3 regions of the Aneurinibacillus uraniidurans genome follow, and region 3 is predicted to be linked to each of the others. Evidence: riboswitches for the same ligand, from Rfam matches in the RefSeq annotation. Region 3 holds a riboswitch; each other region holds the start of a gene.
The links. A riboswitch is a leader RNA that binds a small molecule or an ion and turns the genes downstream of it on or off. The one in region 3 is predicted to bind cyclic di-GMP.
Positions count from the first base shown of each region.

Region 1: another riboswitch for cyclic di-GMP. It lies ahead of PO771_RS11735 (methyl-accepting chemotaxis protein); the one in region 3 lies ahead of PO771_RS13815 (hypothetical protein).
Region 2: another riboswitch for cyclic di-GMP. It lies ahead of PO771_RS16825 (OmpL47-type beta-barrel domain-containing protein); the one in region 3 lies ahead of PO771_RS13815 (hypothetical protein).

Region 1 is NZ_CP116902.1:2,348,869-2,356,284, reverse strand. It holds gene PO771_RS11755 (DUF2642 domain-containing protein) at 1-60, shown strand, start outside; gene PO771_RS11750 (amino acid ABC transporter ATP-binding protein) at 126-869, opposite strand; gene PO771_RS11745 (amino acid ABC transporter permease) at 885-1,544, opposite strand; gene PO771_RS11740 (amino acid ABC transporter substrate-binding protein) at 1,616-2,386, opposite strand; cyclic di-GMP riboswitch class I at 2,644-2,729, shown strand; gene PO771_RS11735 (methyl-accepting chemotaxis protein) at 2,877-4,613, shown strand; gene PO771_RS11730 (non-ribosomal peptide synthetase family protein) at 4,664-7,416, shown strand, end outside.
Region 2 is NZ_CP116902.1:3,359,121-3,366,536, reverse strand. It holds gene PO771_RS16825 (OmpL47-type beta-barrel domain-containing protein) at 1-1,800, opposite strand, end outside; cyclic di-GMP riboswitch class I at 1,887-1,982, opposite strand; gene PO771_RS16820 (aspartate/glutamate racemase family protein) at 2,300-2,992, shown strand; gene PO771_RS19490 (zinc ribbon domain-containing protein) at 3,109-3,477, shown strand; gene PO771_RS16815 (protein kinase family protein) at 3,482-4,201, shown strand; gene PO771_RS16810 (hypothetical protein) at 4,252-5,076, shown strand; gene PO771_RS16805 (APC family permease) at 5,351-7,177, shown strand; gene PO771_RS16800 (MFS transporter) at 7,217-7,416, opposite strand, start outside.
Region 3 is NZ_CP116902.1:2,764,447-2,771,862, forward strand. It holds gene PO771_RS13780 (PilZ domain-containing protein) at 1-247, shown strand, start outside; gene PO771_RS13785 (Rossmann-like and DUF2520 domain-containing protein) at 252-1,118, opposite strand; gene PO771_RS13790 (DUF47 domain-containing protein) at 1,336-1,956, shown strand; gene PO771_RS13795 (inorganic phosphate transporter) at 1,975-2,973, shown strand; gene PO771_RS13800 (hypothetical protein) at 3,110-3,559, opposite strand; gene PO771_RS13805 (hypothetical protein) at 3,675-4,889, opposite strand; gene PO771_RS13810 (globin domain-containing protein) at 5,225-5,629, shown strand; gene PO771_RS13815 (hypothetical protein) at 5,688-6,140, opposite strand; cyclic di-GMP riboswitch class II at 6,177-6,260, opposite strand; gene PO771_RS13820 (lytic transglycosylase domain-containing protein) at 6,376-7,116, opposite strand; gene PO771_RS13825 (long-chain-fatty-acid--CoA ligase) at 7,246-7,416, shown strand, end outside.

The DNA of each region.
Region 1 (7,416 bases), 420 kb from region 3:
GCGGATAGAGAGATGGTATGTTGGAATTTACAGCATATTAAAACCATACACGTACCGTAGCGATACGATAAGGAAAACAGCCTGACACATCCCTTTTTTAACGGGATGAATGCCAGGCTGTTGTTTTACAAAACTCGCTGTAAAAATGCTTTTGTTCTTTCGAATTGTGGATTCGTAAAGAGCTGTTCAGGTGTGCCGGATTCCAAAATTTCACCGTTGTCCATAAACATAACTTTGTTCGCCACTTCCCGGGCAAATCCCATCTCATGTGTGACGACAATCATGGTCATGTGTTCTTCCGCAAGCTGTTTCATAACTTGCAAGACTTCACCTGTCAGTTCCGGGTCAAGTGCGGAAGTCGGTTCATCAAAAAGAATAATATCCGGCTTCATCATCAGGGCACGAGCAATGGCAACACGCTGCTTTTGTCCACCTGAAAGATTGGCAGGGTACGCATCTGCTTTCGCAGCCAAGCCAACTTTGTCTAACAACTCACGACTGCGCTTACTGATCTCTGCAGCTGGCTCTTTCTTTACATGCTTAGGTGCCAGTTCCAGGTTTTCTTTTACGGTTAGATGGGGGAAGAGGTTAAAATGCTGAAACACCATGCCCATTTTCGATGTGACTTTCTTTATATCCTTGCTGTTCGCATACGTTCCATCTTTAACGAGATAGTCCCCTTGCACACAAACGCTCCCGCCATCGACATGCTCTAGGTCGACCAGGCTGCGAAGCATCGTACTTTTTCCTGAGCCTGAGGGACCGATAACCGCGACAACTTCGTTTTTCTGGATCGAAAACGTAATCTTTTTTAGTACATCCACGTGTCCAAACGATTTTTTTAGATTTGAAACTTGAATCATATCCATTGGGTGCCAATCCTTTTATTCAAATTTGAACTTTTTTTCAAGTAGTTTAAACAGCAGTGTCAATACGAGCGTCATCAGCAAGTACATGATACCTGCAATAAAAAATGGAACAATCGTAAAGTCGCGGTTTACAGCCGTTTGCGCAAAATGAAGCAATTCAGGAACGGCAACGGCATATAACAATGCCGTATCTTTAATGAGTGTAATCGACTCATTTGAAACCGCAGGAAGTGCAACACGGAACATTTGCGGTAAAATAACCTTTGTTATGGTTTGCCATCTGTTTAATCCTAACACTTGTGAAGCTTCATATTGTCCTTTGTCAATCGCTAGCAGACCACCGCGGAAGATTTCTGCAAAGTAGGCAGCGTAGTTCAAAATAAAGCCGACACAAGCCGCGACAAACCGATCCATGATCAGATAGTCGCCAACAACCGGAATGAGAGGCAGACCAAAACAAATAAATAGCAGCTGTAATAATAATGGGGTTCCACGCATGACATAAATATAGCCATGGGCAAACCAGGCAAGCGGCTTAAGCTTGCTATTTGCCATCATCGTTAAAATAAATCCGAGTGGAATGGACACAACAATGGCGATTAGAAATAACAAAATCGTCATTTGTGCGCCTTCTAGCATTGAAAGGGTAGTCGTTAGTATATAATCCATGCTCATTTATCGATACTCCTAATTGAGAAACCCGGATCGTTGAAGAAATCCGGGTTTCTTTCTCATATGTTCGTATGTTATTTCAATACCTTATCTTCGCCAAACCATTTTTTAGAGATTTCGGCTGCTGAGCCGTCTTTGTTCATGTCATCGAGTGCTTTTTGCAGCTGATTCAACAATTTTTCATTGCCTTTCTTAACACCGACTCCGTACTCTTCTGGCGCTAATGATTCAGGAAGTAATTTAAATGTATTGTTTTCTTTCGACATATAATAGCGGGCAACTACTTCGTCCATAACAAGTGCATCGACGCGACCGATTTTCAAATCACTTAATGCTAACACATTATCTTTGTACTCGGATACGTTACCGACTTTTGCTTTGATTGGATTTGCATTTAACGCATCTGCTGCTGAAGACATCGATTGCAGCCCGATCTTTTTACCTGCAAGATCGTTTAGAGTTTTAATAGGTGATGCCGCCGGGATAACGATCACTTGTGAATTTTTCAGATATGGTTTTGTAAATAATACTTTTTGTTTCCGTTCATCCGTAATGGTATATCCATTCCAGATTAAATCAATGCGACCGCTAGCCAGCTCGGATTCTTTTGCTGACCAATCGATTGGCTGGAATACAACGTTGTATCCCATCTTTTTGCCGGCTGCACGTGCATAATCAATGTCAAATCCAACGAGTTGGTTTTTATCATCTCGAAATCCCATCGGAGCAAACTGATCATCCACACCGATGACTAATTCTTTTTTATTGTTGCTAGTACTAGAGCATCCGGCAATGACGGATAACATCATTGCAAATACAAAAAGTAGGGCTGTAAATCGTTTCATGTATGAATCCTCCTAGAATTAATACTCAACTATCTAAATTGTACCCTTTATTACGGTAAAATGCTAACTTTATAATAGGATAAAATCTTTTTCTATATTTAATTTTTACGATTTTCGCATGGAAATGCTTTCAATATCTCTGAATTGCTCTCTTTGGTGATAAAAAAGTACTATTTAGTAGATTGTTATTGAAAAAATTTGAGGAAAAGTGTAAAATTTTCCTCGTTGTTATTTAAACATACGTGACATATATAATATGTAAATGTTGGCAAACCTTCTGAAAAGATGGGACGCAAAGCTATGGGCCTACGGTCTTTCTGACTACGGCTGCCAGGTTGCATTCGAAACAACCCCTGCTTGCTTTGTGCATTCGTTTTATTAGGGGTTGTTTTTTTGTTGAAGGGGGAATATACAGAATTTGCTGACTTGGTGGGTTGAACTATAGGTGTTGCAGGGGATAAGGAAAGATGATGATCTGGAGGGGTTATGAGTGAGGAAGATTAGAAGTTCGGCAAGTATGAAAATTATTATTGCGGCTCTTGCTATCTTAGTTGCTTTTGGAGTTTTTAGTAGTATAGCTGCATATTCTATGATTAAAAATAGTAACTTGAATAGTATGAGCAAGCAGTTGAATGATGCAGCAGCTATTCTGGCAGAAGAAGTAAATCAGGATCAAGTACGATCCATCGTTGCGCAGCCGAATGATAAAAACCCGGATGCACTGCAAATGACAAAAAAGATGGATGAAATCATGGGCAATTCTAAAATTATTGCCAACTTATTTATTGCCTCCTATAAGAATGGACAGTTTTTTAATGTTGCAATGAGTTCAAGTCTAAGAAAAGCAGATGTACCATATAATCAGAACCTGAACGAAGTAGGCCTCTCACCGGATTTGCTTGCTCTGATGAAAACGTCGTTTGAACAGAAGAAAATTCAAGCTACAGATGTATATGGCGATCAGTACGGTCAATACAAAACAGGGCTTGCGCCGATTGTAGATGAAAACAACAATGTTATTGCGCTTTATGTGGTTGATTATAATGTAGCGGAAGTCAATCAAAAAGCATGGAAAGAAGCCAGTACAATTTTGTACATGATGCTGTTCTTTATCATTGTTAGTGGATTGCTTATTTATTTTATCATCAGACGTATGATGGCACCGATTCAATCCCTGTCCGAAAAAGCACATATGATTGCGGAGGGGAATTTGAATATTGAAATTGAGGAAATAAAAAGTAACGATGAGATTGGTGAATTAGGAAAAAGCTTTTATGCGATGCTCAAAAATCTGCGGGGGATTATTCATAACGTAACGGATGTTTCGTCCCGCATTTCTCATTTATCAACAAGACTATCATCCGAAATTAAAAATACTGTGCAAGAGAATCAGCAAGTTTCGGCAGCGATTCAGGAAATTGCCAGCGGTACGGAGATGCAGGTTGGGAGCATCATGGCCAGCTCACAGGCTACGCAGGAGTTGGCAGACGGAGTTCAGCATGTAGCGCTCACCTCGGGCAGCATCTCTGAAGTCTCGAATACAATGGCTTCAGAAGCAGAAGAAGGAAACATCATCACGAAGAAAGTAATCGAACAGATGAAAAGCATTAGTCTTTCGGTCAATCAATCTGTTTCTGATGTGAGATCATTAGGAGAGCACTCGCAGGAAATTAGTAAAATTGTAGACATTATTACCGAGATTTCTTCTCAAACGAACTTATTAGCACTTAATGCGGCAATTGAAGCAGCACGTGCGGGTGAGCATGGGAAGGGATTTGCGGTTGTAGCTGATGAAGTGAGGAAATTAGCGGAGCAGTCCACGCAATCCGCCCAGCAAATCGCAAATCTTGTACAGGAAATTCAAGGAAGTACGACTCATTCTATTTCATCGATGGATCATACGGTTAGGGAAGTAAATGTAGGAATGGAAGTCGTTGAAAAGGCAGGACAAGCTTTTGCCTATATTTTAGAAGCAGTTCACAGTATTAATGCACAAATTCAGGAAGTATCGGCTACGTCTGAGGAAATGGCAGCTAGTTCACAACAAGTAACAGCATCGATGGAATCAGTGGCAGGCGTTTCCCAAGAGTTTGCAGGTAATGCTTCTGCTGTTTCTTCATCGTCGACAAGACAGTTGGCATCGATGCAAGAGATTGCCAAGGAAACAGAAGAATTAGATGAAGTAGTCTGTGAGCTGAAAGAGACGATTGAACGTTTCCATCTGTAATTACACGAATAGCAGCCAAAGATAGAAACTAATAAAAGGGTGATAGTGTAATGGAAGAGTATACAAAAGAAAAAACTACCGAACGGTACTGGCTTGATCGATTGGCTGAGCCGCTGCCTATTATTCAAATACCAGCCGATTTCTCGCGATTTTCGTTATACGATGCGGAAAAAGAATCGGTGAAGGTTTCGATACAAGGACCGTGGCTACAGAAGGTACATCATGTATGCCAAGCGAGTGACAACGAAATAGAAGCGATGCTGCTGTCTGCCTATATTACTTGGATGTATCGGCTTACGTATGAGGAAGACCTGATTGTGGGTATTCCTGCTGTTTATGAGGGGGAAGACATAAACATTCTTCCTCTCCGTATTTCTCTTGCGGGAATCGAGACATTCGAGCAGCTGTTACAGGAAGTAAAAATGCGAGTAGGGGAAGCGCTTGAACATCGCCTTTTCCTCCATACGGCTACACCGATTCAGTATCCGGCCATCTTTACGACAAGGGATGCCGCGTGCAATGAACAATCGGTACCAATGATCTGGAATGTGGATGTACATTCAAATGAGTGTGATGTAGAAGTACAGTTTCATGCTGCAGCATATAAGTTGGAATCGATCCATCGTTTTATTGAACAATATCAAATAATTTTAGAAACACTGGTAACTCAACCGGATGCTCATTTCCGTAAATGTACGATTTTGAGTCAGGTAGAACGGGAACTGTATCAGACACTGAATGATACAAAAAGAGCATTTCCAGCAGACAAGACGCTTCCGGCTTTGTTTATCGAAGCGGCGACGAAATTTCCGTCTCGTATTGCCCTCTCCTCGGAGAAAGGACAGCTTACGTACGAAGAGCTGCACAACAAATCGAATCAGGTTGCGCAAATGCTATGCGATCATGGGCTGAAAACAGGAGACTTTGTCGCTCTGTTCATGGAACGGAGTCTTGAAACTGTAGTAGGCCTATTAGGAATTATGAAAGCGGGTGGTGTTTATGTCCCGATTGATCCGGAATATCCACTTGCCCGTATCGAGTATATGCTTGGGGATAGTCGGGCTGCTTTTATCGTCACGAAACCAGCATATACAAGTACCCTGGAGGAATGTATTCGTTCGACCGAGCATGCTGCTCAGGTACTGTATGTGGATGATGCATCGTTGATTCCGTATGACGCGATTCATTTTTCTACCTATCCAGCGGCAGAAGATCCTGCTTATGTGATTTATACGTCTGGTTCGACAGGGAACCCGAAAGGAACGGTTATTCTTCATAGAGGTGCCGTCAATTTGCTCGTATATTTGCGGGGACCGTATGAATGTATGCCAGAGGATGTTTTTCTGCAATTTGCTTCTTATAGCTTTGATGCCTCGATTGCCGAGACATTTTCTGCATTGCTTTGGGGGGCGCGTTTGCATTTGCTTGCGAATGTGGAGCGGATGGCCATTGAAGAATTTGCGAATGCTGCCGAGAGGGTACAGGCAACAGGAGCGTTGGCCTTGCCGACCGCCTTCTTTAAACAAATTGCCGCTTATCTAGAAGAGGAAAGCATTCCTAAACTGCAAACAATTAAGAGAATCATTGTAGCAGGTGAAGCACTAACTGGTGAAACCGTACGTCTATGGCAGCGCCGTTTTGGACTTTCTAGTAAGATTTTTAATGCATACGGACCAACAGAGTGTACGGTAGGGACTACGATTTATCTTGTCGAAGAAGAAGTTCCATCCGATCAAGTATATATTCCGATTGGAAAGCCGTATGACAATTATGAAACGTACGTGGTAGATCCACATGGGCAGTTATGTCCAATTCATGTACCGGGTGAGCTGTATATCGGTGGAGTAGGCTTAGCTAAGGAATACTTGAATAAGCCCGATAAAACAGCGGATGCTTTTGTACCGCATCTATTCTCTGATACTTCAGGAGAGTATTTATATAAGTCGGGAGATATTGTCCGTTTGTTAGCTGACGGTAATATCGAGTATGTGGGACGTAAGGACAATCAGGTGAAAATTCGCGGTCACCGAATTGAAATCGATGAAATTGAAGATGCATTTGCTAAGCAAGCCGATGTTGAACATGTAGCGGTTGTAGCAAAGGTAGAAGAAGACGGGAATAAACGACTGGTAACGTACTACAGTACAGGTAGTATGCATCCGTTGAATGAAAAGGACATACGATTATTTCTGGCTCAATTGCTGCCAGGGTATATGATTCCGGAACAGTTTATTTTCCTGGAGAATCTGCCGATTTCTCCGACGGGTAAGATTGATCGGAAGCTATTAGTGAGCAGAGAAGATAAGATTGTCCTAACACAAGGAAATCGGGAAAAGCCGAAAAGTGAGACAGAGATATGTATCGCCAAAGCATGGGAAAAAGTGCTTGGTGTAGAGGAAATCGGGGTTACGGATGACTTCTTTGAAAGCGGCGGTCATTCATTAAAAATCATCAGCATTCTTGTCTTGCTCAAGCCTACGTTTCCTTTCTTGAAGATCCAGGATTTTTTCCGCTATCGTACGATTGCGGCATTAGCAGAATATGTGGAGCAAGCAAAAGAGTTAGCACCGACACAGGCATTGTCTAATGAAGAGCGCCAGATTAAGGAGTTAACAGAACCTCCTGCGGTAAAAGCGGCAAAGAATCGGGCGTGGAAGGAAGCACAGAATGTACTTGTAACGGGAGGAACCGGTTATCTTGGCGCCCACATCATCCATGAGCTGTTGCAGGAAACGAAAGCGACCGTTTATTGTCTGATTCGTGTTTCCGGGGGCGTTTCACCTAGTCAGCGTCTGCTTGATAC
Region 2 (7,416 bases), 590 kb from region 3:
TTGATAGATTTTATAGCTTGTAGCATAAGGTACGCTAGCCCATTTCAGGGTAATGTCATTGCCGTTATTAATACTGTACGTTAGGTTTGCTGGTGCTTCCATCGTTTGGCCATTTAAAGTTACGGTTAGTTTACTTCCCTCTACCGATTCTCCAAAACGGGAAGAGTAGGAATGAATCTCAAAATTGTATTCACCAGGTGCCATGTTCGTATACGAAACACTTGTACCTGTTACGGTACTTTTTAAGACTTTTTGTCCGTTTGTAATTTGATAGACTTTATAATTTGTTGCATAGGCAGCAGGGTCCCAGCTTAGGCTAAACTCTGTAGCACTTTTTATTGTTTGAAGCAGATTTGCCGGTGGCTCCATAGTAGGCAGAGCAAGAGAGAAGGATACTTGGCTACCTTCCTGTGATTCACCAAAACGAGTAGAAAAAGAGTAAACTTCATATTTGTAATCACCAGCTGGCATGCTGGCATACGTAACTGTTGTGCTAGTCACTGTACTTTTTAAAACTTTTTGACCGTTTACGATTTGATACACTTTATAGCTATTTGCATTAGGAACAGAATTCCAGGTTAGTACAATATCATTACCGTTTTGAATTTTATAGGCAAAGTTGCCTGGCGCAGCCATTGTAACTGCTCCAACTGTAATGGAAAGCTGACTGCCTTCTGCTGATTCACCGAAACGATCACTGTACGAGTGAACTTCATAAACATAATCACCAGCCGGCATATTTGTATATGTAACTGTTGTGCCGGTTACGGTACTTTTTAATGTTTTTTGTCCGTCAATAACTTGGTAAACCTTGTAGCCGGTTGCATTTGGTACGGCTCCCCAGGTTAAGACAAGGTCATTAATGTTTTGTAACTTGTACGTAAAGTTGCCTGGTGCAGCCATTGTAACTGCTCCAACTGTAACGGAAAGCTGACTGCCTTCTGTTGATTCGCCGAAACGATTACTGTATGAGTGAACCTCATATTTGTAATCACCAGCCGGCATGTTCGTATACGTAACTGTTGTACCGGTTATTGTGCTTTTTAGCACCTTTTCCCCATCAACAACTTGGTAAACCTTATAGCTGTCTGCGTAGGTAACAGCATCCCATCGCAGGTTAACATCATTACCATTCGTTACCGTATACGTAAAATTACGAGGGGCATTCATTGTCGTGGGAGTGACCTCGACCTGCACAGGTGCAGAAAGTGGTGATTCCCCATATGCGGAATTTACTGCAGAAACTGCATATTTATAGTTTCCGGCAGGAACATTGCTTACAGTATAGGTTCGTCCAGTTACAGTTGTAAGTAATGTCTTTTGGTCTTCCGGTGAGATTTGATAGACATTATAGCTTTGAGCATTCTGGGAGGCGGACCAGTTTAGAACAATGTTGTTTCCGTTTTGAATCGTATAAGTGAGAGTGGAAGGAGACTGCATATCTGGATAGACAATTTCAGCCTGTACAGGGGCGCATGGACCCGACTCACCTTCTGCGCTTAGAGTAGATACAACATAGCTATAGGTTCCTTCAGGGAGGTTATTAATACTGTAGCTTGTTGTTTTGCTTGTTCCTGATAGAGTTAACTGACCATCGGTTATAGTATAGATGTTGTAACCGGTTGCCCCATAAACAGAACTCCACGTTAGTTTAATGTCACTCGGTGTCACAAGCTGGACTGCAAGGTTACTTGGCGGTAAGATACCTTCCGCAAATACGTTTGGTATGGAGATAAATACCTGGAATACGAGAAGAAAAAATGCTAAAAACGAAGATTTTGATAAAAAACGTTTTCTCACGATAGCATCCCTGCCTTTCCATGAAAAGGGACAAAATAAAAATGAACCTTAAACAAGGTTCATAGGTAAGGAAAACTATGAGTCCTTGTGGTAACCGGCTGCCATGCATATTAAAAAACAGTCATGCTTTAGGCCCTTGGCTTTGCGTCTCATGGTTTCCCGATGATTTGCCCTTTTCACATTAGTTATTTTTTATAAGTCTATCATAATGCGTCTAAACGATTGGTTGAATAGGTATTTTTGATTATAAATCTTATTAAATAGTGTCAAGGGGACTAAATGGAAATCTAAGATTATGGATAAGAACACATAGTCTAGAAATGAGGATTGTGGGCATTTTTACCTTAACTATATTTGTTTATTATTTAAGTAAGGGTGGAATTGAGCGGTGAAGAAAGGGTGATATGCAGGAAGACGATAAATACTTTATAGTCAGAGTAGGAGAATAGTTAGAGGGAGCAGTTTCTATGCTAAAGATTTCATTCGAGGGAGGAGTAACATGAGAACGATTGGTCTTATCGGAGGAATGAGTTGGGAATCATCGGTTGAATATTATCGGATTATTAATGAAGAAGTAAAAAATAGAGTAGGTGGATTACACTCCGCAAAGTGCTTGTTATATAGTGTGGATTTTGCTGAAATTGAGCATTATCAGTCGATGGGAGAGTGGAACAAGGCTGGAGAAGTATTGGGTGATGCTGCATATTCTCTGGAAAAAGGGGGAGCAGACTTTATTATTATTTGCACCAATACGATGCATAAGGTAATAGATGTCATACAGCAAAAAATCAGCATTCCGATTTTACATATTGCGGACGCAACTGCTGTGGCGATTAAACAGCAAGGAATCGATTCAGTAGGTTTGCTAGGTACAAAATACACGATGGAACAAGATTTTTACAGGTCACGCTTGGAGTCGAATGGAATACGAGTGATAGTGCCAAATGAGAGTGACAGAGAAGTTGTGAACAAGATCATTTATGAAGAGTTATGCGTAGGTAAGGTCCTACCGACATCTAGGGAATGTTACAAGAAGGTAATGAGAAGTTTAGTGGAAAATGGAGCGAAGGGCATTATTTTGGGCTGCACTGAAATCGGATTACTGGTAAAGCAAGAGGATGTGGAAGTTCCAGTGTTTGATACAACAGCACTGCATGCAATTGAAGCAGTAAATCAGTCTTTGAACGAATAGAGATTACAGGAGATAAAAAAGCTTTAATTTGGTAGTGGTGGAATTTGGGTTAGAGGGCTGTTAACATGTAGGATAACAATAGAAAATAAATAGATTATATAAGGAGGTATGGAAATATGAGCTTTTTCTCAAGATCTTCTTCAAAAAAGAGCCATTATAAATATGGAAATCATGGAAGTAGTCACTACAAGAAAAAAGGAATTTTAGGCAACTTGTTTGATATGATTGGTTCAAGAAGCAGTTCTAGAGGCCATTATGGTCATTACAGACACCAACACAACCATTCACCTATGCAAAATCAGCCATTTCCAAATCAAGGATCGCTAAATTGCAACAAGTGCAACAGTCAAATCCCGGCTGGCTCAAAATTTTGCTTGAATTGTGGAGAAAAGGTTAAAGTGGAATTGTTCTGCTCAAATTGTGGAGGAAAAATGCCACCGAACTCTAAATTTTGTTCTCAATGTGGAAACCAGTTGAATAGGTGATCCTATGCGTTATTTTAGTGAAATAAAATATCGTGGAAAAAAACTTGGAGAATATACGATTGAAAAAATAGTTGGCGAAGGTCGATATGGGTTATGCTTTCTTGCCAAAACCGACACAGGCAGCAAGGTTATTATTAAGAAGTTCAAAAAAAGCTTGTTTATCAAGGATTCAAACAAGAATATATACGAGGCGGTTATCCTTTCAAAACTCAGGGATGAAAGAATCCCTGAGTTTTTAGGGGTAATAAACCAAGGGAGCTTTTATGGATTTGTCCTGGAACTCAAGTCAGGAGTTACGGTTAAGGATATGATTTTCAAGGATCATCATGAATTTTCAACTGAAGAATTTTATAATATTGGCATCAAACTCATAAATATTATAAAGTACCTACATGAAAATAGTATTGTACATCGGGATATAAGGATACCTAATGTTCTTATAGATGGCTATAACGTAGTTCTTATTGACTTTGGATTGGCAAGATTTGCAGATAACAATCGATATAGATATGACCTAGACTATTCGTATCTGGGAGATTTTTTCTTGTACTTGCTTTATTCTTCTTTTCAAAGAGATGGAGGCAAAAAGAATTTACCCTGGTATAAAGAGTTACCATTACAGGAAAAGCAGAAAATGTTTTTGAAGAGATTAATGGGGCTTGAGACAGTGTATGAAAGCATTAGTGATATAGAGACGGATTTTATTCATGCGTTTGGATGCTAATGAAATCATAGGTTACGTAAACAGCACGGCATTATGACAAGGAGATTTCGATGAATATCGTAGTATCATTTAGTAACACCCTCCTGATAAGCTTTGTAGAAATGCTTTATTTGGTAGGTGTTTTTATTTTTATTGGCTTTCTCTTAGGATATTTGGAAAAATACTCAAATACATATTTGGTTCGAGCGTTGGGACGAAAAGGAGTGCTCCTGACCGCCTGGATAGGTACCCCGATTCACGAAATTGGACATCTGATCCAATGCATCCTATGGGGACACAAGGTAACAAAGGTAAAGCTGTTGCAGCTCAATAGTCCAGATGGTGTGCTTGGCTATGTTGAGCATCAATATAATCCAGCCAGTGTTTATCAGCAAGTCGGCAACTTCTTTATCGGGCTAGGGCCTATATTTAGTGGAATTGCTTCTTTAATAGTAGGCATGTATCTTCTTGTGCCGCAATCGTATGCTACTTTTAAAGCTCAAATTCATCAACATATATCTATAGAGAAGGTAGATATCAATGTGTTAAAAACGATAGGTGAAGCAGTGATCGTGATAAGTAAAAGTCTCTTTACTCTGCATAACCTGACGACTCCTTCGTTTTGGCTGTTTATTGTGCTGGCTATCAGTATTTCTTCCCACATTGCGTTAAGTAAAGCAGATATCCAAAATTCCGCAAATGGACTCGTCATGATTTTCGCTTTGCTTGTTGTGTTTAATATTATTGCGGGATTTCTACATGTGAACAGCTATAAGATGATTGTTCAACTTGCAGAATATAATGCCTATGTTCTTGCATTTTCGAGTATAGCGGTACTCTTTTCACTTATAACGCTAGGGTTTAGTTATCTTCTCTATAAACTAAAAGTAACATAAAAAATGTGCAGCGATCTTTGTTTGAAAGGGGCTGCACATTTTTTTGTCTCCTTAATCATTCTTATGTGCTCGTTAACTTCTGTCACAGCTTGTTTGATACGAGGAATATCGGATACAATCTTCCTTGGCTGGTGATTTTGGATTTGAATTCTTGATTGTGTTTTTTTTAAAATAATCTGCTTATAATAAGTCACATGAAATAAATAAAAGGTCGGCCTAATCTCGAGTTCGAGAGCGGAAAAAACAATCAATTATAATTGGAGTGGAAAACGGGATGAAAATCAAACATTTTTTATTCGGCCGCCCGCTGTCAACAGAAGCGTTGCAGGAAGAGAGAATGCCGAAATGGATGGCCTTGCCGATCCTTTCATCCGATGCTTTATCCTCGGTAGCATACGGGACAGAATCGATTTTAATTGCGCTTGTTGCTTATGGAGTAGCCGCCAGGTGGTTTAGTCTTCCTGTTTCATTGATCATTGTGATTCTCCTCTTTACCCTGATTATTTCGTATCGTCAGGTGATTAATGGATACCCGAGGGGGGGCGGGGCGTATGCGGTAGCGAAGGAAAACTTTAATCCGCTGATGGCACTGATTGCCTGTGCCGCACTGCTCGTCGACTATACGTTAACAGTAGCTGTATCCGCTACAGCGGGAGTGGCTGCTATTACATCCGCCTTTCCGAATCTGATACCGTGGAATGTTGAGCTTTCTGTGCTGGGTGTTCTTCTTGTCGCTTTTATCAATATGAGAGGGGTTCGAGAAGCCGGCACAGTTTTTGCTTTTCCAACATACTTTTTTATTTTTAATATTTTTGCCTTGTTACTTGCTGGTCTGTATCAGGTGGTCGTGCATGGCATTCCTTCTACCTCTATTCCGATGCCGGCGCACATTCCACAGGGAGTTACCCTCTATGTTCTGCTGCGTGCTTTTTCATCGGGCTGTTCGGCTTTGACCGGTGTAGAGGCGATCTCCAACGCCACTCCAGTCTTTCGAGACCCAACGGTGAAGAATGCGAAAACCACGCTCTTATACTTGGGGATTTTGTTGTTTGTCATGTTTATGGGTATCACAATTCTGGCCAATTTATATGGAGTTGCACCAAGTCCAACCGGGAATCCAACGGTTCTTTCTCAGGTTGCTTCTCACCTGTTTGGACATTCCTGGATGTATTATTCGACACAAATTTCGACAGCGCTTGTCCTGTTTCTGGCTACGAATACAGCCTTTGCGGGCTTTCCACTTCTGGCTGCCATTGTGGCACAGGACGGCTATATGCCCCGACAGTTTTCCACGCGGGGTGACAGACTTTCGCTTAATGTCGGCATTATGGTTCTGTCGCTCATGTCAATTTTGTTGATTATTGGATTTGATGCTGTGACTGATAGTCTGGTTCCGTTGTATGCCATCGGGGTATTTCTTTCGTTTACGATCGCGCAACTGGGTATGGTTAAGAAGTGGAGGATAGAAAAGCCTTCAGGGTGGAAATCGAAGGTATTCATCAATGCTTTAGGCGCGATCATGTCCTTTTCAGTTGTAATCATTTCTCTTGTGGAGAAGTTTTCAGCAGGTGCCTGGACCATCGCCATTATTATTCCGGTTCTTGTATGGATGATGTTTAGCATTAAAAGGCATTACGTAAGCGTTGCTACCCAATTAAAGATGGAGATCGATCACCCGCTGCATCTAAAGAGTACGCTGATGATTGTTCCGGTAGGTGGAATCAATCAAGTCGTACGCAACTCGATCGAATATGCCTTAGAATCTAGCCCGCCCGAGCAGATTATCGCGTTTCATGTTTCCATTGATAAAGACGAAGATGAGAAGTTCAGGGAAAAATGGCAAGCGTGGAATCCTGGGATTCGTCTGGAAACTTTTTATTCACGTTATCGAAGCATCAAAAATCCATTGCTTCGCTTTATTGACCAGGTTCAACGGCGTGTCGATGGGAAATATGAAATCACCGTTGTTCTCCCGATCTTTATTACGAAAAAAACGTGGCACCGGATGCTTCATAACCAGGCCGCTTACTTTATTGAACGTGCGTTGTTGAATCGGGAGGATATCATAATTGTTAAAGTGCCATTCCATTTAAAATCCTAACAAAAAAACAGTCAGGGCGTTTCCTCCCTGACTGTTTTCTTATTTTGATATGACTGTTGTAGATGTGGCAGACCCCTCTGATGAGAAGGACAACCATACGAGAAAAAGACTTATGAGCACTGACGCTCCTCCAACCCAACCGAGAGGGGCAACCGAATAATGATTCACGATCAGACCACCCATTCCTGCTCCTGCGGCCAATCCGAATTGGAAGATAGAAGTATTGACACTTAGCGCGA
Region 3 (7,416 bases):
ACTCCCTGGCTATATTGTTCGCAAGATTGATACGGAAGAATTATATGAATACGGGGTACGCTTTGTACTTGATGAACAGCAAAAAATGGAACTATCATCCCTTTTGAACACGATGACAATCCGGATGCGTCGAAATCCAAATATCACCTCATGCTCTCTATGTGATAGTAAAGATCGTATGGCATGCATAAAAAAAATGGATGCCCCCTCCTCCGATGAGTCTAATTCCTCTTCTTCCTTTTTGTAATGATCTATTCGTTCAGAAGTTCCTGCAAGTGAGCAATGCGCTGCGGATCACGCAACTGACTTCGACATGCAGTCGAAAGCGTAAGCCGTCCAAGCGCTTGATAGTCCTCTAATAACTGTGGCGCCTGATTTGCAATCGCTTCCATATGTCGCACAACCGTGCCGATATCTCCACGGGCAATCGGGCCAGTCAACGCTTCTGCTACTCCTCTCTCCCGTATGTTTTGAACCGTTCCCTCCAATAGCGGGTACAGCGCCGAAAGCGCCAGCTGCTCTTCGATCTCGGCTGTCTGCAGTAAACGCAACGCAAAATCCACTACTCCAGTCAAGCTGTTAGAGACAACTGCAGCAGCTGCATGATACAGTGGCTTTTGTGCAGCTGTAATGACCAAATAACGGTTTCCTGTTATCTCAAGCCATTCTTTAAGCATGGTAATAGCTACTTCTTCCCCTTCTATGCCGAACACCGAGGTCGCAAGCTTGTCCGCTCCAGATCGACCGTCTGCGAACGACTGAAGTGGGTGCAGTGACGCCGTATAGGCCCCTGCCTGCTTTATCGGGAGCAATACGTCTGATGAAGCAGCACCACTCATATGAAACACAAGCTTCCCTTCCCATTCCCCTTCCACTGCTAGTAGACGAACAACCGCTGGAATCGCATCGTCCGGAACAGTCAGCACAATCCAGTCCGATTCGCGTATGAGCACAGCTACATCCTCGTATACCCGTCCTACCTCTCCGATAAGTGACACGGCTTCCCTTGCACTCGCCTGCGTGCGACTATAATACCCGACTTCCTCCGCTCCATGTCGAGCCATATACAAACCAAAAGCAGAGCCTAGTCTTCCCGCTCCTATTATGCCGATTTTCATGTCGGATCCCTCCTTATTTTTCTACATTCAGTATATCATGTCGTCTTTTTTCAGATCGTGTAGTGTATACTATAGGGGGCCCGTACAGTTTGTAAAGTTTGTGTAAAATTTATTAGGTTTGCATTGTATGGCAGTAAATTTTTAATTAAGATTTCATTGTTCGACATGATTTGCTAAAATGGAGTTTGTATGAAAAAAATTTTGGAGGTTTTGATGCATGATTTTCTCGGCGAAACGAGATGTATTCCTGGATATGCTGACTTCAATAGCTGAAAATGTGAAAGAGTCCGCCCAATATTTTGTTGATTTTAAAATTCGAGATGAAGCGGACCTGAAAGAATTCGCTACGAGAATGAAAGAGTTTGAAACAAAAGGTGATACGTACATCCACGAGATCATTGTGGCTTTGAATAAAACGTTTATTACCCCTCTAGAACGTGAAGATATCCTTGAGCTGGCTAATACAATGGATGACATTCTCGATGGTATGGAACAGTGTGCTTCCCGGTTTGAAATGTACAATATTACCGAAGCCGACGAGTACATGATTACATTTGCCCAAAAGATTCTGGAAAGCACTGAAGAAGTAGCAAAATCGACCAAGCTTCTAAACAAGAAGAAGTTGATGGATATCCGTCCTCATGCCATTAAAATTAATGACATCGAATCCCAATGCGATGATCTACTGCGCATCTGCATTAAGGAATTATTTGCAAATGAAAAAGATCCAATTAAAATTATTCAATACAAAGAACTATACGAGGTGTTAGAAAACATTTCGGACAGCTGCGAAGATGTAGCCGATACTCTCGAAACGATCATCATGCGAAACGCGTAAGGAGATGCTCTTTATTTTATGGATACCACTTTACTTCTGATTATTTGCATCGTACTGCTTGCGCTGGCGTTTGATTTTATTAACGGATTTCATGATACTGCAAATGCGATCGCTACCTCTGTATCGACCCGTGCTCTGTCTCCACGAGTTGCCATTGTGCTTGCAGCATCAATGAACTTTCTTGGAGCACTCACATTTACCGGAGTTGCCAAAACGGTCACTAAAGATATCGTTGACCCGTTCACCCTGCAAAACGGGTCTCTTGTTGTGCTTGCTGCCTTGCTAGCGGCCATCACCTGGAATCTTGTTACTTGGTATTATGGCATTCCTAGCAGTTCGTCGCACGCTCTGATCGGCTCAATTGCAGGTGCGGCCATTGCGTCTGCTGGCATTCATGCTCTCAATTACCAAGGCTTTATTAAGATTATCGAAGCCCTTTTGATTTCTCCCTTTGCAGCGCTCGCGATCGGTTTTTTAATGATGACACTTTTTGCTGCGATATTTAAAAACTTTAGTCTCGGCAAAACAAATCGTGGGTTCCGTTACTTTCAGGTGTTCACGGCGGCGTTGCAATCGTATTCACATGGTACGAATGATGCCCAAAAAGCAATGGGGATTATCACACTCGCTTTGATCTCTGGGGGATTTCAGACAACAACAGATATACCAATGTGGGTACGAGTCGGAGCCGCACTGGCAATGGGAATCGGTACATCGGTCGGCGGATGGAAAATCATTAAAACAGTAGGGGGAAAAATTATGAAGCTGCAGCCTGTGAACGGTGCGGCGGCAGATCTGTCATCTTCCCTATTAATTTTTACATTTACGTATCTCCATCTTCCCGTTAGTACAACCCACGTCATCTCTTCTTCTATTATGGGGGTAGGGGCAGCCAAACGGGTCAGAGGTGTAAAATGGGGCGTTGCACGTCGGATTGTCATCACATGGATTATTACGCTGCCAATCTCGGCACTGCTTGCCGCACTGATCTATAAAATTGCAGATTTACTCTTTTAACTCGAATAAGCTTCCAAAAGGTACATGAATAGAAGGGGAGAAAGCATGCGGACGATTGTCCTCTTGTTTTCTCCCCTTTTTCTTATGCGATACCCATTCACTACGCTACAGCACATGTTCACCGCCATAATTGTGGCTACATCCTACAGCTATACAACTGCACCTTGGCATTGCCCAATCCTTCTACCGCGTGCACGACCATAACGGCTAACTTGGCGTCATTTGCCTTATCTTGAATTTGCTTAATAACAAGAAAAAGATCTTGATATAAGTACGAAAAATCCACATGCTGTTCTGGATATGCCTGCTTGAGCTTCTGGTCGATATCTTTAAGCTTCTTACCCGTTACAAGCAGATTTTGCACAAGTTGTGCACTCATCTGCGGCGTAAGCTTATACGTTGCTTGATACTCCACAATCTCTTTATATAGCGCAGCCATCTTATCGAGGGTCTCTTCTCCCTGCATAGCACGAAATGCAGCCATATAACGGCTGTTATTATATTGCTCATATTTCCCAAATCCTAAATACAGTATAGCAACGATCAACATATAGAAAAAAAACTGTTTCCCAATTTTTTTTACCACCGCCACCCCTCCCCGTTCCCTCACTTCCTTACATATGTATTCTTGTCCTGTATTCTTTTATGACTGGAATTACGGACGAGCATAAAAAATCCGCCGATTTAAGCCGGCGGATTCCTTATACAAACATCCATTCTTTTTGCCACTGTTTGATCTGTTGATTAAGCGTGGCGCGGTGCGCCTCATGATGTTGAATCGTATCTTTATGTGCCTCTGTTTCCTGCTCCAACTGATAGCGCCAGCGGCGGATTTCCTGAATTTTGGCATCACAATCATGAATCTGCTTCACACGATCCATATAATAAACCGGTAGAAGTGTAATATCTTTTTTTAGTGCTACCATCTCATCAATGATTTTGACCGATAATCGTTTAATTTCACGCTCGGTCTGTGCTTCACTAATGCTTGTATCGATTTTATGCCACAGGCTGCGTAAAAGACCTTCTCTCGCTTCCGTAGCAACAACTTGCTCCTGTCTAGCAATCAGTTCATGCACGCGTTGTAACATGACACCTGCTTTCCCTTCAAATATCCCGCTCATTTTGTGAATATCATACGGCAAGCGCTGGCCAAGTGCTTCACGAATGCTATCCTTCTCCTCCACAATCTGATCCAGCTGCTTTTGCAACACTTTCATATTGGAATTTTTTTGCTCTAAAAGTCGCTCTTCCAGTTCAATCGCATATGCATGCTCTTCATATTTTACACAGAGGTGATCGTAAATGCCTTTTTTCTCCTGCCAGTACTGCAAAAAACAAAGCAGTCGTTCATCTGCCTCTGCTTCTTCTATTTTTTCAGCCCAGAGGAAGAGACAATAGAGGAGAAAAGGAAGTAATTTTTCCCGCAGACGCTGATTCGATAATGCTGGTAAACTCCCCTGCTTGTCCATCAACTCCTGTACGTACAATGCGACAATACGCGGCACGGGCACTAGTTCCTTCGGTATGTCAGAATTACGATGGCGAATTTCCTCCACCTTATCCCCTTCATATACAAATAGATCCAAAAGCGTCTCGCCTGCAAATTCTTTTTCTGTACGCACTACAGTTGCAAGAGCGGCCTCTGTAATCTCTTTCATATTATCAATCAAGTCATCCCGATTACTATAGGAAATAGAACGGTTATGAACCATTTCATTAAATCGAATAAGCGTTTTGAACAAAAGCTCATTTCGCGGCAGGCCACTCATCCGTGCCGCTTCTTTTTCAAGCGTACTGCTGATTTTTCCAGCAAGCAATTCGAGCACGCTCGCTTTTTCCAGCAGAGAAAGCAGCACACGTAATGCCTCATCTGAAAGTGATACAATCGGGTATACAAGAGCCTGCTTATCCATACGTATTCTCCTCCGATCTGTTCAGCATCCTTTATTTACTGTACCATACAGTTACGGACATATACATTTTTATTCACATCTTTGTCACATTCGACAAAATTAGAAGCGAAAACAGGTAAATCCATCTTCTTATTTTGACAAAATTCACTGCTTGGTTATGGCATAATAAAAACAAGTCATCCTATTAGCATGCTATTATGACAAGCTAGTAGGTCTCTTACTGTTGTGACCACTCCACTGTATTGGCCCTTCCCGTTCACGGAAGGGCGATTTTTTTGTATAGATACGATATAATACATACATTCTTGTTTGTAGCTGGAGGTAATAATCGTATGATGCAACAAAGCCCCTATGAACTGCTTGGAGGAGAGGAAACCCTGCGCCGTCTGGTAGCCGCTTTTTATGCACGCGTAGCACGAGACCCTCTACTCAGTCCCATCTTCCCAAAGGATTTGGCACTTACCGAACAAAAGCAGTTCATGTTTCTGACGCAATTCCTTGGCGGAGAGGCCTTATATAGCAATGAATACGGCCACCCGATGCTTAGAGCGCGGCATATGCCGTTTCAAGTTACACCGAAGCGAGCGGAACGCTGGCTTTTGCTTATGCAAGAGGCAATGGATGAAATCGGGATGGAAGGGCATGCGCGGACGTATATGTATGAGCGCCTAACACAAGTCGCTCATCATATGGTAAATGCAGCAGATGATGAAACAACTGAACATCTGGCTCGTCTTTGAAAGAAGGAAAAGGTATTCGCCTTTTCCTTCTTTAGTAATCGTTTTACTATTTTGTCTATTACCCGTACAGAACCAGTCGGTTTTGTGGAAGAAACGTTTCTTCGTGCTGATTTAGCAAAATTGAAAACATCGTGAACCGTCTTGTTGATGTATGTTGTATCTGTCTGATCACATTCCAGAACCTCTCCCACTCATTAACCTGACCATACTCTCCCCATATTTCTTCCTCTTCCGCTTCTTCTCCATCCTGTTCCGGAAGCAAATATACGATAAAGAGCGGATGGTTTTCCTGCTGTCGCCATACCGCTATCTTTTCCTTCAATTCCTCAGCCGCTCTTGCCCATGCAAAAAAAATCTCGGCTTGCTTGCCGCCACCCTCTACCAAAAACGAATAAGAAACATCTCCCGCTTCTTCTTTGATGATACATATATCCTGTAGCAGACTTTCATTATTCGTGAAATAATCTCCAAATAGCGTACTAGCTGTTTTCGAATTCACGAATTGCTCCATGTGCTCACCTCTCAAAAAAATAAAAACCGGCTGAATATTCCACACAGCCGGTTGCACTACTCGCTCCGGACAATCTAAGTGCCCACATACAGATTGCCTTTCATCGCTTCTATTTTTAGTAATATCATACAGTATTCCAATAAAAACCTTTATAAGCAATCTCAATATTATCAGACATAAGTCATGCATTCAAGAGTTATGTTTCACAAATATAGCATAAAAGAAGGCGATGCTTTTACAACATCGCCGTAATTTTACGAACATAATTTTGTGTTTCTTTAAACGGCGGCACTCCACCATACTTCTTCACATTACCTGGTCCTGCATTGTATCCAGCCAGCGCAAGTGTCACATTCCCATCATACCGATCAAGCATTTCTTTTAAGTGACGCGTTCCACCATCTATATTCTCCGCCACATCATACGGATTGCTTATGCCAAGTTCACGCACGTTCTCCGGCATAAGCTGCATCAACCCCATCGCTCCAGCACGCGAACGAACCGTTGGATTGAAATCACTCTCCTGCTTAATGACCGCCCGAATCAACGTTTCGGATACCCCGTGTTTTTTAGCAGCAGCTACAATAGCCTGTTCAATATCAGCCCGACTCGAAGTCAAAGCTGCCGAGGCTTTCTTATAGGCACTGCTAGCACTAGGTGCTGCTGGAGTTACAGCAGGAACTTCTGTCAGTGCACGTGGTTGTGCTTTATATGTATCAGTCGGTGTTACTGCTCCTGTTCCCGACATTGAACCATATGAAGCAATAAGTGCAGTCAACAATGCTTGAGACTGATCGGATTGATCTGGGTTCATCACAAGCCCTGCCCCCTGATCTTTAACAGCTGCTGCCAGCACATCAGCAAAATCTGTCTGTCCAACCATCTGCTCTTGCAGCTGCTGTGCCATCTGTGGATTTTTATTCGCTACCTTCACGAGTGTACTGTCTAGCAACCATTGCGAAGACCCCACTTCCATGTCTGATGCTCCTTCCGTTCTGATCTTTTTCTTATTTTACCTTTTTTCCTTGTAAGAAAAAAGAGGAAATTTTACATGCCTACATTAGAGATAGTATACTTACTAGTATCGTAAAGGAGGAATGCTACGTTGCTACATGAAAAAATAAACGGGCTTCATTTCGGTAATTTTTATCTTACTCATTCTAAACCAGAAAACACGGCCCTTATCTATCACGATCAGACGATTACATACGGAGAACTTCGCACAACCGTTGAAAAATATGCTTCCTGCCTGCATGCATCTGGTATTCGTGCAGGT